DNA from 3 places in the Comamonas sp. MYb396 genome. Region 3 is predicted to be linked to each of the others. Evidence: riboswitches for the same ligand, from Rfam matches in the RefSeq annotation. Region 3 holds a riboswitch; each other region holds the start of a gene.
What was found. Region 3 has a riboswitch for cobalamin ahead of WH265_RS13410 (TonB-dependent receptor domain-containing protein). Riboswitches for the same ligand answer to the same signal wherever they lie in the genome.
Positions count from the first base shown of each region.

Region 1: it holds a riboswitch for cobalamin, as region 3 does, so the genes downstream of both, WH265_RS19695 (ABC transporter substrate-binding protein) here and WH265_RS13410 (TonB-dependent receptor domain-containing protein) in region 3, are expected to answer to the same signal.
Region 2: it holds a riboswitch for cobalamin, as region 3 does, so the genes downstream of both, WH265_RS00070 (TonB-dependent receptor) here and WH265_RS13410 (TonB-dependent receptor domain-containing protein) in region 3, are expected to answer to the same signal.

Region 1 is NZ_JBBGYU010000009.1:139,611-142,879, reverse strand. It holds gene WH265_RS19700 (FecCD family ABC transporter permease) at 1-581, opposite strand, end outside; gene WH265_RS19695 (ABC transporter substrate-binding protein) at 606-1,628, opposite strand; cobalamin riboswitch at 1,891-2,115, opposite strand; gene WH265_RS19690 (GNAT family N-acetyltransferase) at 2,162-2,710, shown strand; gene WH265_RS19685 (F0F1 ATP synthase subunit epsilon) at 2,762-3,178, opposite strand; gene atpD (F0F1 ATP synthase subunit beta) at 3,250-3,269, opposite strand, start outside.
Region 2 is NZ_JBBGYU010000001.1:16,322-19,590, forward strand. It holds gene WH265_RS00070 (TonB-dependent receptor) at 1-1,454, opposite strand, end outside; cobalamin riboswitch at 1,707-1,980, opposite strand; gene WH265_RS00075 (LysR substrate-binding domain-containing protein) at 2,077-3,021, opposite strand; gene WH265_RS00080 (MFS transporter) at 3,204-3,269, opposite strand, start outside.
Region 3 is NZ_JBBGYU010000005.1:177,538-180,806, reverse strand. It holds gene WH265_RS13410 (TonB-dependent receptor domain-containing protein) at 1-1,153, opposite strand, end outside; cobalamin riboswitch at 1,238-1,482, opposite strand; gene WH265_RS13405 (hypothetical protein) at 1,522-1,737, shown strand; gene WH265_RS13400 (cell division protein ZapA) at 1,737-2,156, shown strand; gene WH265_RS13395 (sulfite exporter TauE/SafE family protein) at 2,604-3,269, shown strand, end outside.

The DNA of each region.
Region 1 (3,269 bases), on a different contig from region 3:
CTGCCCGACTTGGTGATGATCAGCGAGGTCAGTGCATTGAACAGCTGCGAGCCGGCAATGCCGGCCAGCACAATCTGGCCGCTGTTGCGCAGGCCACCGCTGCCGGCGGCATGGGCCAGCAGGGCCACCAGTGCAAACGCGCAGAGCGCGCCAAAAAAGGCGCCCACGGTCATCGATATGGCGCCCGCACCAATGCCGACGACAGTCACCAGCACTGCGCCGGTGGAGGCCCCGGCCGAGATGCCGAGCAAATAGGGCTCGGCCAGCGCATTGCGCAGCAGCGATTGCAAAATGACGCCCGAGACCGCCAGGCCAGCGCCGCAGCTGGCCGCCACCAGCGCCCGGGGCAGGCGGTAGTTCCAAACAATGCCCTGGCTGATGGGATCGATGGCATAGCTGGCACCTGCCAGCTTGTTGGCCAGCACCTGCAGCACCAGGCTGGGCGACAGCGCCGTCTCGCCAACGGCGATGCCCAGCGCCACGCTCAGCAGCAGCGCCAGTGCCGCGCCCAGGCACCAGGCGGCCCCATGCAGCGGCCTGCGCAGCGCCGATGGGCGCGCTGATGCCGTTGCCACCATCATGCAAGGCCTTGCATCAGCGGCTGATCAACGCGCGGCCGCCGGGCCGAGCTTGCGTACCGCATCGCTGATCTGCTCCATGCCATCGACCAAGCGGATCGAGCCTTGCAGCGCATCGGCATCGACAATGACGATGCGGTTGTTCTTGACGGCATCCATGTGCTGGGTGACCGGGTCCTGCTTCAGAAACTCGAGCTTCTTTTGGTAGTCGTCCGCAGGGAAGCGGCGGCGGTCCATGCGGGCGATCACCAGGATCGATGGATTGGCCTTGGCAATGGTTTCCCAACCCACGGTGGGCCACTCTTCGGACGAGTCGACGATATTGCGCAGGCCCAAGGTCTGCAGCATGTAGCCGGCAACCCCGTTCTTGCCCGCCATGTAGGGGTCGATGGCCAGATCGGCGCTGGAGAACCACAGCGCAGCCGTCAGATGGGGCTGCTGCGCGGCCTGGACCTTGGCGACCGCCTTGGCCTGGCGCTCGCGCAGGTCCTTGACCAGGCGCTCACCCTGGGGCTGCACATCAAAGAGCTGCGCCAGTTGGGTGATGCTCTTGTAGAGCGCCTGCACATCGTAGGCCGCGGTGCGGGTGCCATCGGCGCCCTTGAGGTTGTTCTTGCCTTCGCAGTCGGAGGGCATCGCATAGGTGGCAATGCCCAGGTCATGGAACTGCTCGCGCGTGCCCACGACGCCGTCCTTGCCGACCATCCACTCGAACTGCGACACCACCAGCGCCGGGCGTTTGCCGATCACCGACTCAAAGCTCGGGTCGTTGTCCGCCAGGCGTGGCACCTTGTCATTGATGGCCTTGAACTGGGGCAGCACGGCATTGAACCACAGCGAGGTGCCCACCAGCTTGTCGCCCAGACCCAGCGCATACAGCATCTCGGTGCCGGCCTGGCCGATGGTGACGACCGAGGCGGGCGCCTGCTTGAGAGAGACCTCGTAGCCGCAGTTGTGCAGCTGCATCGGATAAGGGGCGGCCCAGGCGGACAGCGGCATGAATACACAGGCAGCCAACAGGGCAGGCAGCGCAAAACGGCGAACAGGCATCGGAATCGTCTCTCCAGGTAGAGGCTGGGCATGCGGGCCGTGCGAGCCGATCCGGTGCGGGCTGCTGCCCGGTGGAGCCAGGACAGCCTTGCGCAGACGAGACGCTGCTCACCGCCCGGACACCCCGCCGGTCATGATCAAAACACACGCACATCCGCCATGAATGGGTTTGCCGCAGCGGCGTTTGCGTCGTTCGCCTTGCAGCGCGCACAACCGGTGGCATGCCTGTTTCTCTGTGCAAACCGGGGGCTTGCCAGTGGCTTGTGAATGCATAACCTTGGCAGGTCTCCTGACTGGCCGGTCTGCGCAGACCATCGCCTTCCCGAACCGCAGTTCAGTGGCGCATGGATGGCCTGCTCGCGGCCTACAGTTGCGGGGGCAGTTCCGTTTGGGGCGCTGGCTGCCGGCTCGCGCTCCCTGGATTCCCTCATGCCCCGGCACCCTGCCGTGCGCATGTTCTTGCGAAACCAAAGTGGCTGTACTGTAGCCGATTTACAGCGCCTGCATGCTAAGCTGCAGGCCGTTTGATGGCCATGAACCACCCACCCACTACACCCAGCGCATACGGCATCCGCCGCGTTGACCATCTCGCGCCGGTGGCAGCCTTTTTGCAGGCGGCGCGCCAGGCCATGTTTGGCGATCGGGTCGATACCAGCACACCGCAGGCCGATCTGCGCGACTTTGCCTCGGTCTATGCACCGCCCGGCGGCTGCATGCTGGCGGCCTGGCAGGGCGACCGCATCATCGGCAGCATCGCCTACCGCGCCTATGACGGGCGCTTTGCCCACCTGGCGGTGCCCAGCGCAGGCACCGCCGAGGTGGTGCGCCTGTATGTGGACCCGGCCTGGCGCCGCCAAGGCCTGGCTGGCGAACTGTTCGCGCAGCTGCGGCAGCGGGCGCTGCAGCAGGGTGTGCAGCGGCTCTACCTGCACACGCATCCTTTTTTGCCGGGCGCACAGGCCTTTTGGCAGCGCCAGGGCTTTGTCAGCCTGCACCAGGATGCCGACCCGCTGTGGCAAACCCTCCATATGCAGCAGGTGCTGCAGACCAGCTCCACTCCGACCCATCCGCTACGGACGTAAAAAAACCACCGCATGCGGTGGTTTTCCTGTGGCAGTTGCGCAAACAGCGGATCAGCGCTTCTTGCGGTATTTTTGCAGGGCGGCAATCTGGGCGGCCATGACGGACAGCTCGGATTGGGCCTTGGCCAGGTCAAGCTCGCCCTTGGCGTTCTTGAGGGCTTCTTCAGCCTTTTGCTTGGCTTCAACCGCTTTTTGCTCGTCCAGGTCCTTGCCGCGCACAGCGGTGTCGGACAGCACGGTCACGCAGTCGGGTTGCACTTCGAGAATGCCACCAGCCACGAAGATGAACTCTTCGCCGCCGTCGGCCTTCTCAATGCGCACCGAACCCGGCTTGATGCGGGTGATCAACGGCGTGTGGCGGGCGTAGATACCGAGTTCGCCCATTTCACCAGGCAAAGCCACAAAGCGGGCTTCGCCGGAGAAGATGGATTCTTCAGCACTGACCACATCAACGTGGAAGGTGTTCATCTTTGATCCTCAGAGTGAAAAAGAAACTAGTTCGCGAGCAGGGCTGCGTGCTGCAGCCCGTTCTGCAAAGCTTAGATCTTCTTCGCCTTCT
Region 2 (3,269 bases), on a different contig from region 3:
ACCTGGCGGCCTTTGCTCAATGTAAAGCCGGTTTGCGACTGGGTCAGCGACAGCAGGCTGTTGACGGGGTCATGGCCGGTGCTGACCTGGGCATAGATGCTGGTGTTCTGGTCCAGCTTGTGCGTGAGGCCCAGGCGCCAGGAGGTGCCGCCCAGGGTCTTGTCAAAGCGGGCCTGGCTCAGCAGGTCCATGCGGTCAAAGTCATACAGGTCACGGCGCAGGCCGGCCATCAGCAGCCACTGCTCGCCCAGCTTCCAGGCGTCTTCCAGGTAGAAGGCGTTTTGGCGGATGCGCGAGGTCATGCGCGGCTTGTAAGGGTCCGGGCTGTCCCAGTAGCCACTGGTGCCGCCAGTCAGCGGCACATCGGATTCACCGGTATAGGGCGAGCTGTTGAGCGCAGTGAACTTGGCCTGCGATACATCCCAGCCCATCGCTATCTCATGCTGGCCGGGCTTGAACACGGCGCCCAGGCGGTTGCCGCTTTGCTCCAAGTCGTGGCCGATCTCCAGGTAGTCGTAGCGGTGAACCATGCGCGTGCTGGCATCGTAGTCATAGCCTTCGATGTTCTTCCAGTGGCGGTCGGCCTTCATGTGGTAGGTCTCGTTGCGCAGCACCAGTGCCTCGCTCACATTCCACTCGGCCTTCAATTTGTAGCGCTGGTCCTTGTAGTGGATGTCGCTGTCAAGAAAGTTGAAATTGCGGTCGCGCAGCGCCGCCACCGGCTTGCCATCGACCACCGGGGTGCCAAAGTAGCGCTCGGGCCGCTGGTCGCTGACATCGGCCGTCAGGTCCAGGCGCAGATCGCTGCTCGCCTGCCAGCGGATGGCGCTCATGATCTTCTTGCTGTCGCTGTTGCCCAGTTGGCGCTCGCCATCGCTGCGATCGCCGTAGACATCCAGGCGGTAGCTCAGGCTGTCGCCCAGCGCGCCGGTGCTGCCCAGGCCCGCACGGGCCGAGCCGTGGGAGCCGGCGCCCAGCAGCACCTCGGTCGATGTGATGCGGCTGGGTTCCTTGCGCACCGCGTTCACCGTGGCGCCCATGGTGCCGCTGCCGTACATCAGCGATGCGGGGCCGCGCAGCACATCAAAGCGCTCGTAACCCCAGCTGGAATTAGGATAGGCCACGGTGCCGGCTGCAACCCCCAGGCTCAGCCCGTCTTCGGCCACACCTACCGAGTTGACACCGGTAAAGCCCCGGCTGGAGAACGACAGCCCGCCATTGCCAGGGGTGCCATTGGCGCTCAGGCCCACGCTGCGGCCCACGGCATCGACCACCTTGTAGTCGGCACGCTCTTGCACCTGCACGGCCGAGACCGAGCTGACACTGGCGGGCAGGTCCTGCAGCGGCACGGCTAGCTTGCTGGCCGAGGTCGAAGGCAGCTGGAGCGCATTGGGCTCGCTGCGCTGGTCGCTCACCACCACTTCGGGCAGTGAGGCTTCTTGGGCATGGGCCACTGCGATGCCCAAGGCGGGCAGGCACAGAACACAGGAGCTGCCAACGAGGCGCAGGGAGGAAGAGAGCCGCTGGGCAGCCAGGAGCCGGTTTTTCGGAAAAGGAACTGCAGTCATTTGAACAAAAGGCGCTAACTGCCTGATGCGGGGGCTGCACTGCACGCGGTCACCCCCCAAGACGGGGTCGCGCGAAGAACCGCCGTCCACACCCCGCAGACAGTTGAGAGAGCACGTGCTGGCCAGAGGCACAGCGCGCACTGCGACTAGGAACAGGCCGGTCTCCGGGCTTACAGGCGGTGCAGCGCAGGCGCTGACCCGGTAGCCGGTCTTCCCAGGGTGCGGGCGTCTTGTTGCCTGGCAGGCGTGGACACTCTTTCAACCCCAGTGACTGGGCCCGCGTGGGAGCGGGCCGCATCGGCTACGTTTCCTGTCTACCGTTGCGGGGGCAGCCAAGGCTTGGGGGAGCGCACTCCCGACCTTGTTCCCGTTTCACTTGTGCAATACAAGCACCTGTAGATAGGCTTTTTTCAAAGCGCAGCCAGTGTACCAGCCGCAGGCCCGGGCAGCGCCTTTTCGTCCAGGCCGGTGTCAGCTGGGCGATACAGCGCATGCCCCAGTGGCTGTATCAGCCCTGAGGCAGCCGCGTCGCATAGCCGATAAAGTCAGTGCTGCGCAGCTGGCCCAGCAGCCACTGCCGAAAGCTCGCCTGGATCGGGCGCTCTCCCGCGCCCCGGCGGGTGTAGAGGTGGAACTTGGGCGTTCTGTCCATCGGCAACTGGCGCAGCAGCTCGGCCCCAAAGGGAGCCAGCAGCTTGCCGCTGTGGATATAGCTGAGCGCATCGACATAGGACAGCAGGCCCACGCCCTGCCCGCTGAGCACGGCCTGCAGCATCGCATCGTGCGTGTGCAGCAGCATGGGGCTGACATGCTTGCCGCCGGGCTCCAGGCCCAGCATCGCATAAATGTCCTGCCACAGGCTGTTGTGCGTCAGCGGCGATATCAGCCGGTGGTGCGGTAAATCCTGCGCGCTCTCCACCGGGTGCTCGGCCAACAGCTGGGGCGTGGCGACGATGACCTTGAGGTCTTCGAGCAGCGGCGTTTCATCGAGATGGTCCACACCGCCGTAGCCCCAGACAATGGCTGCGTCCAGATCACTGCTATCGAACGAAGGCAGCTCCACGCCGATGGAGATGCGCAGGTCGAGCTCCGGGTAATCCTTGGTGAACGAGGGCAGCGAACGGATCAGGTACTGGGTTGCAAAATACGGGCTGACCTGGATATGGAACTGCGCATCCTTGTGGTGGGAACGCAGCGCTTCCAGCCCCTGGCTCAGTGCATCAAGCCCCTGCTCCACATAGTGGTACAAGGTCTGCGCCTCGGCGCTGGCCGCCAGGCCCCGCGCGCCGCGCTCGAACAGCTGCACATCCAGCGCACTTTCCAGTTGCTTGAGTTGCTGGCTGGCGGCCTGTGGCGTCAGGCACAGCTCGTCGGCCGCCTTGCGGATGGAGCCATGGCGGTAGACGGACTCGAACACGCGCAGTGGCTGCAGGGGCGGTAGCTTGTATTTCATGGAGGAGCGCCGGGCAGGAAGGACGAAGGCCCGGGCTGCCAATGATTATAGGTCGCAGCCCGGCGCCCTGCGGGCCGGCACGCCAGCGTTCTTGCCTGCTGCGCCCTGCCCCGCTGATGCATAAAAAAACGCATCCAGAAGGGATGCGTTCGGGCTGGCACAGCGCTCAGCAGCGCATGGCCTTATTGCACCGGATCACCATGCATCGGCAGACCGGTGCGGTCCCGGCTGCTGACCAGGGCGATGAG
Region 3 (3,269 bases):
TGTTCAGGCCATAGCCCAGCGCCAGCGCATTCTGGTGGCGGTCGCGGTCAACGCCGCCATTGGTCAGTGCGTCGTCACGCCGCTCCAGCGCGGCCGTCAAGGTGTGGACGCCCAGGCGCCATGTATTTTGGAACAGGTAATTGTGCAGGCGCGTGTCCGTCTGGTAGGGCGAGGGCCGGGTCTCGTAGTAGTCGCGCGACTGGCTGAACTGCAGCTTGGTGCTGTAGTGCTCGGTCCACTGCGCCTGCCAGTTCAGGCCCAGCGCATACATCTTGTTGAGGCTGCGGTCGTCCTCGGACAGGCTGCTGTCATAGCCCGAGTTCACATCGCTGGCCAGCAAGGTGGCCTCCAGCCGGTGCTGGCGATTGATCTGGTAGCCCAGGCGGCCGCTGACCGCATTGCTGCGGTAGTCGTCCTTGTCCGGGTTGGCGGTGGCGACCGTACGGGCATTGAAGCCATCGGTCTGCGAGCGGTTCAGGCCCAGCGCGTAATCCCAGCCCTCGGCGCTGCCGGAGATACCTGCCTCGGCCGTGAACGTGCCCCGGTTGCCAAAGCCCAGGCCCACATAGGGCTGGGGCACGCCGCCCTCACCCTTCTTGGTGAAGATCTGCACCACGCCGCCCATCGCGTCCGAGCCGTAGACGGCAGCGGCCGGGCCACGCAGCACTTCGATGCGGTCGATCAGCGCCAGCGGAATCGACTGCCAGGAGGCGCCGCCGGTCGATTGCGAATCCATGCGCACGCCGTCGACATAGACCGCGGTAAAGCGTGAATCGGCGCCGCGCATGAACACGCTGGTCGTCGTGCCCGGCCCGCCGTTGCGCGAAATCTGGATGCCCGGAACGCGCGCGAGCACATCGGCCACGCTGCCCGGGCCCTGGCGCTCGATGGTCTGCGCATCAATGATGGACATATCGGCCACCAGATCGGAGAGCGGCTGCTCGATGCGGTTGGCGGTCACCACCATCTCTTGCAGGTTTTTACCCTCTGTTTCCTGGGCGGCTGGAGCCTGCTGCGCCTGTGCTGGCAGCGCCAACAGGGGCAACGCCGATGCGATGGCCAAGGCCAAAAAACGGGGGGAATGGAGGGTGCCCGAGCGGGGCGCAAGCGCGGGACGCGCGCAGCGGCGTGTCGAAAAAGCAGAGGAAAACATGCACTGAGTTGGTGATGAACCACCCCGCGCCAGCCTCCCCGCCGGCAATGGGGAACACGGAGGCCGCAGCAAGGCCTCAGCCGCGCGCCTCCACTATTGTTGGCCGGTATCCGGGCTGGCGATGACACAGCACACGCCTTCCCAAACACTTGTTCAAGGTATTCAGTGGCATAGTGGTGGCTGTGGATGGCGCAAAAGCCAACCATCGCTTACCGTTGCGGGGGCAGCGCAGGTTGCGTAAGGCTTGTAGGGCACAAGCAGCGCTCCTGCTTCCCGTTGAACTGCCCCCATGTGAACCACTGGGGCGAGCACCAACGGGTACAATTTTAGCGTTAAACCCATTGCGCACTTAAGAAGACTGTCTCTCTATGGCCACTACGCCTTCTATGGATCTGATGCTTGAGCGGGTGGAGGCACTGCTGAGCCGTCATGAGGCTTTGCAACGCGCCCACGCCCAATTGCAAGAGCAAGTCACCACCCTGACCCAGGAGCGCGACTCCCTCCAATCGCGCCTGACAGCGGCCCGCGCCCGCGTGGATGCACTGATCGAACGCCTGCCCAAGACCTTTGACCAGGACGAATGATGAAACAGCTGGAAGTACACATCATGCAGCAAAGCTATATGCTGGGCTGCCCCGAAGGCCAGGAAGCACGTCTGCTGGCCGCCGTCAAGCATGTCGATGAGGCCATGAGCGGTATCCGCGACGCGGGCAAGATCCGTGGCCGCGAGCGCATCGCCGTGCTGGCTGCCCTCAATGTCGCCTTTGATCTGCTGGATTTGCAGGTGCAGAACAGCCAGCTCAGCCAGACGGCGGACGCGTTGCAGGCACAGGCCGCTGCCCAGTCTGCCGCGATGGCCGAGGCCCAAGCCCAGCCCGCTGCCGGCGGCCAGGCCAGCCTCGACTGGGACGAACCCCGCCTGCAGTCTGTCATGCAAAGGCTGGACGCCGCACTGGCGCCCGCCCCTGCCAAGGCTGCCGAAACCCTGGACACCAGCGCCTGAGGCCTGGCGGCAAGCTGGCGCCAACACCAGATTGCCGCCCCATGCAATGCCTCCGCACAAAATACCACCTTTTCCATTACTCAATATAGCTAGCCAGCTATCTTTTTTGACCAATCCAGGCACATTGGCATGCAGTTTTGGTGGGTGCAGCAGGCGCGAGCGATTACAATGGAGGCGTTCGCAGCCCTGCTGGACTTTATAGTTCCTTGAACCAATGCTCTACGAGCACGGGCTTGGTACATCACCTATTGAGCGTGATCGTCTCGCGTCAGATGAACCCAACGATAGGTTGCCCTTGCCCACCTGAACCCCCGGTTCAGGATGACGGTCCAGTGGATCCGCTGCGAACACCTGATTTTTTCGGGCAGGCTGCCCAACCTGTCTTCTCCTCTCCGCGACAGCGGGGTTTCAGGCCACCTGTTTCAGGTGGCCTTTTTACTGCGCGCCATGACTGATCCTCTTGTTTTGCTGCCGCTGTCGTTTCTGGGCCTGATCGGCGGATTTCTGGCGGGCCTGCTGGGCATTGGCGGCGGCATGGTGCTGGTGCCCTTTATCACCTACATCCTGGGCACCCAGGGCGTGGCGCCGGAGCTGGCGATCAAGATGGCGATTGCCACCTCGATGGCGACCATCGTCTTCACCTCGATGTCCAGCGTGCGCGCCCACCACCAGCATGGCGCCGTGCGCTGGGACCTTGTCAAACGCCTGGCCCCGGGCATTGTGCTGGGCGGCCTGCTGGCCAGCCTGGGCATTTTTGCGGTGCTCAAGGGCAGCTACCTGGGTTTGTTTTTTGGCCTGTTCATTGGTTACTCGGCACTGCGCATGTTCCGCAAGCCCAACAGCAAGGCCATGCGCGCCATGCCGGGCACGGCCGGCCAGGTGGCCGCTGGCGGCGTGATCGGCTGCCTCTCGGGCCTGGTGGGCGCCGGTGGCGCCTTCATCAGCGTGCCTTTCATGACCTGGTGCAGCGTGCCGATGCACAACGCGGTGGCCACCAGCTCGGCACTGGGTTTTCCAATTGCGGTCACCAATGTCATCGGCTTCATGGTGGCTGGCCTGCACCTGCAGGGCCTGCCACCGCATTCGCTGGGCTATATCTGGCTGCCCGGCCTG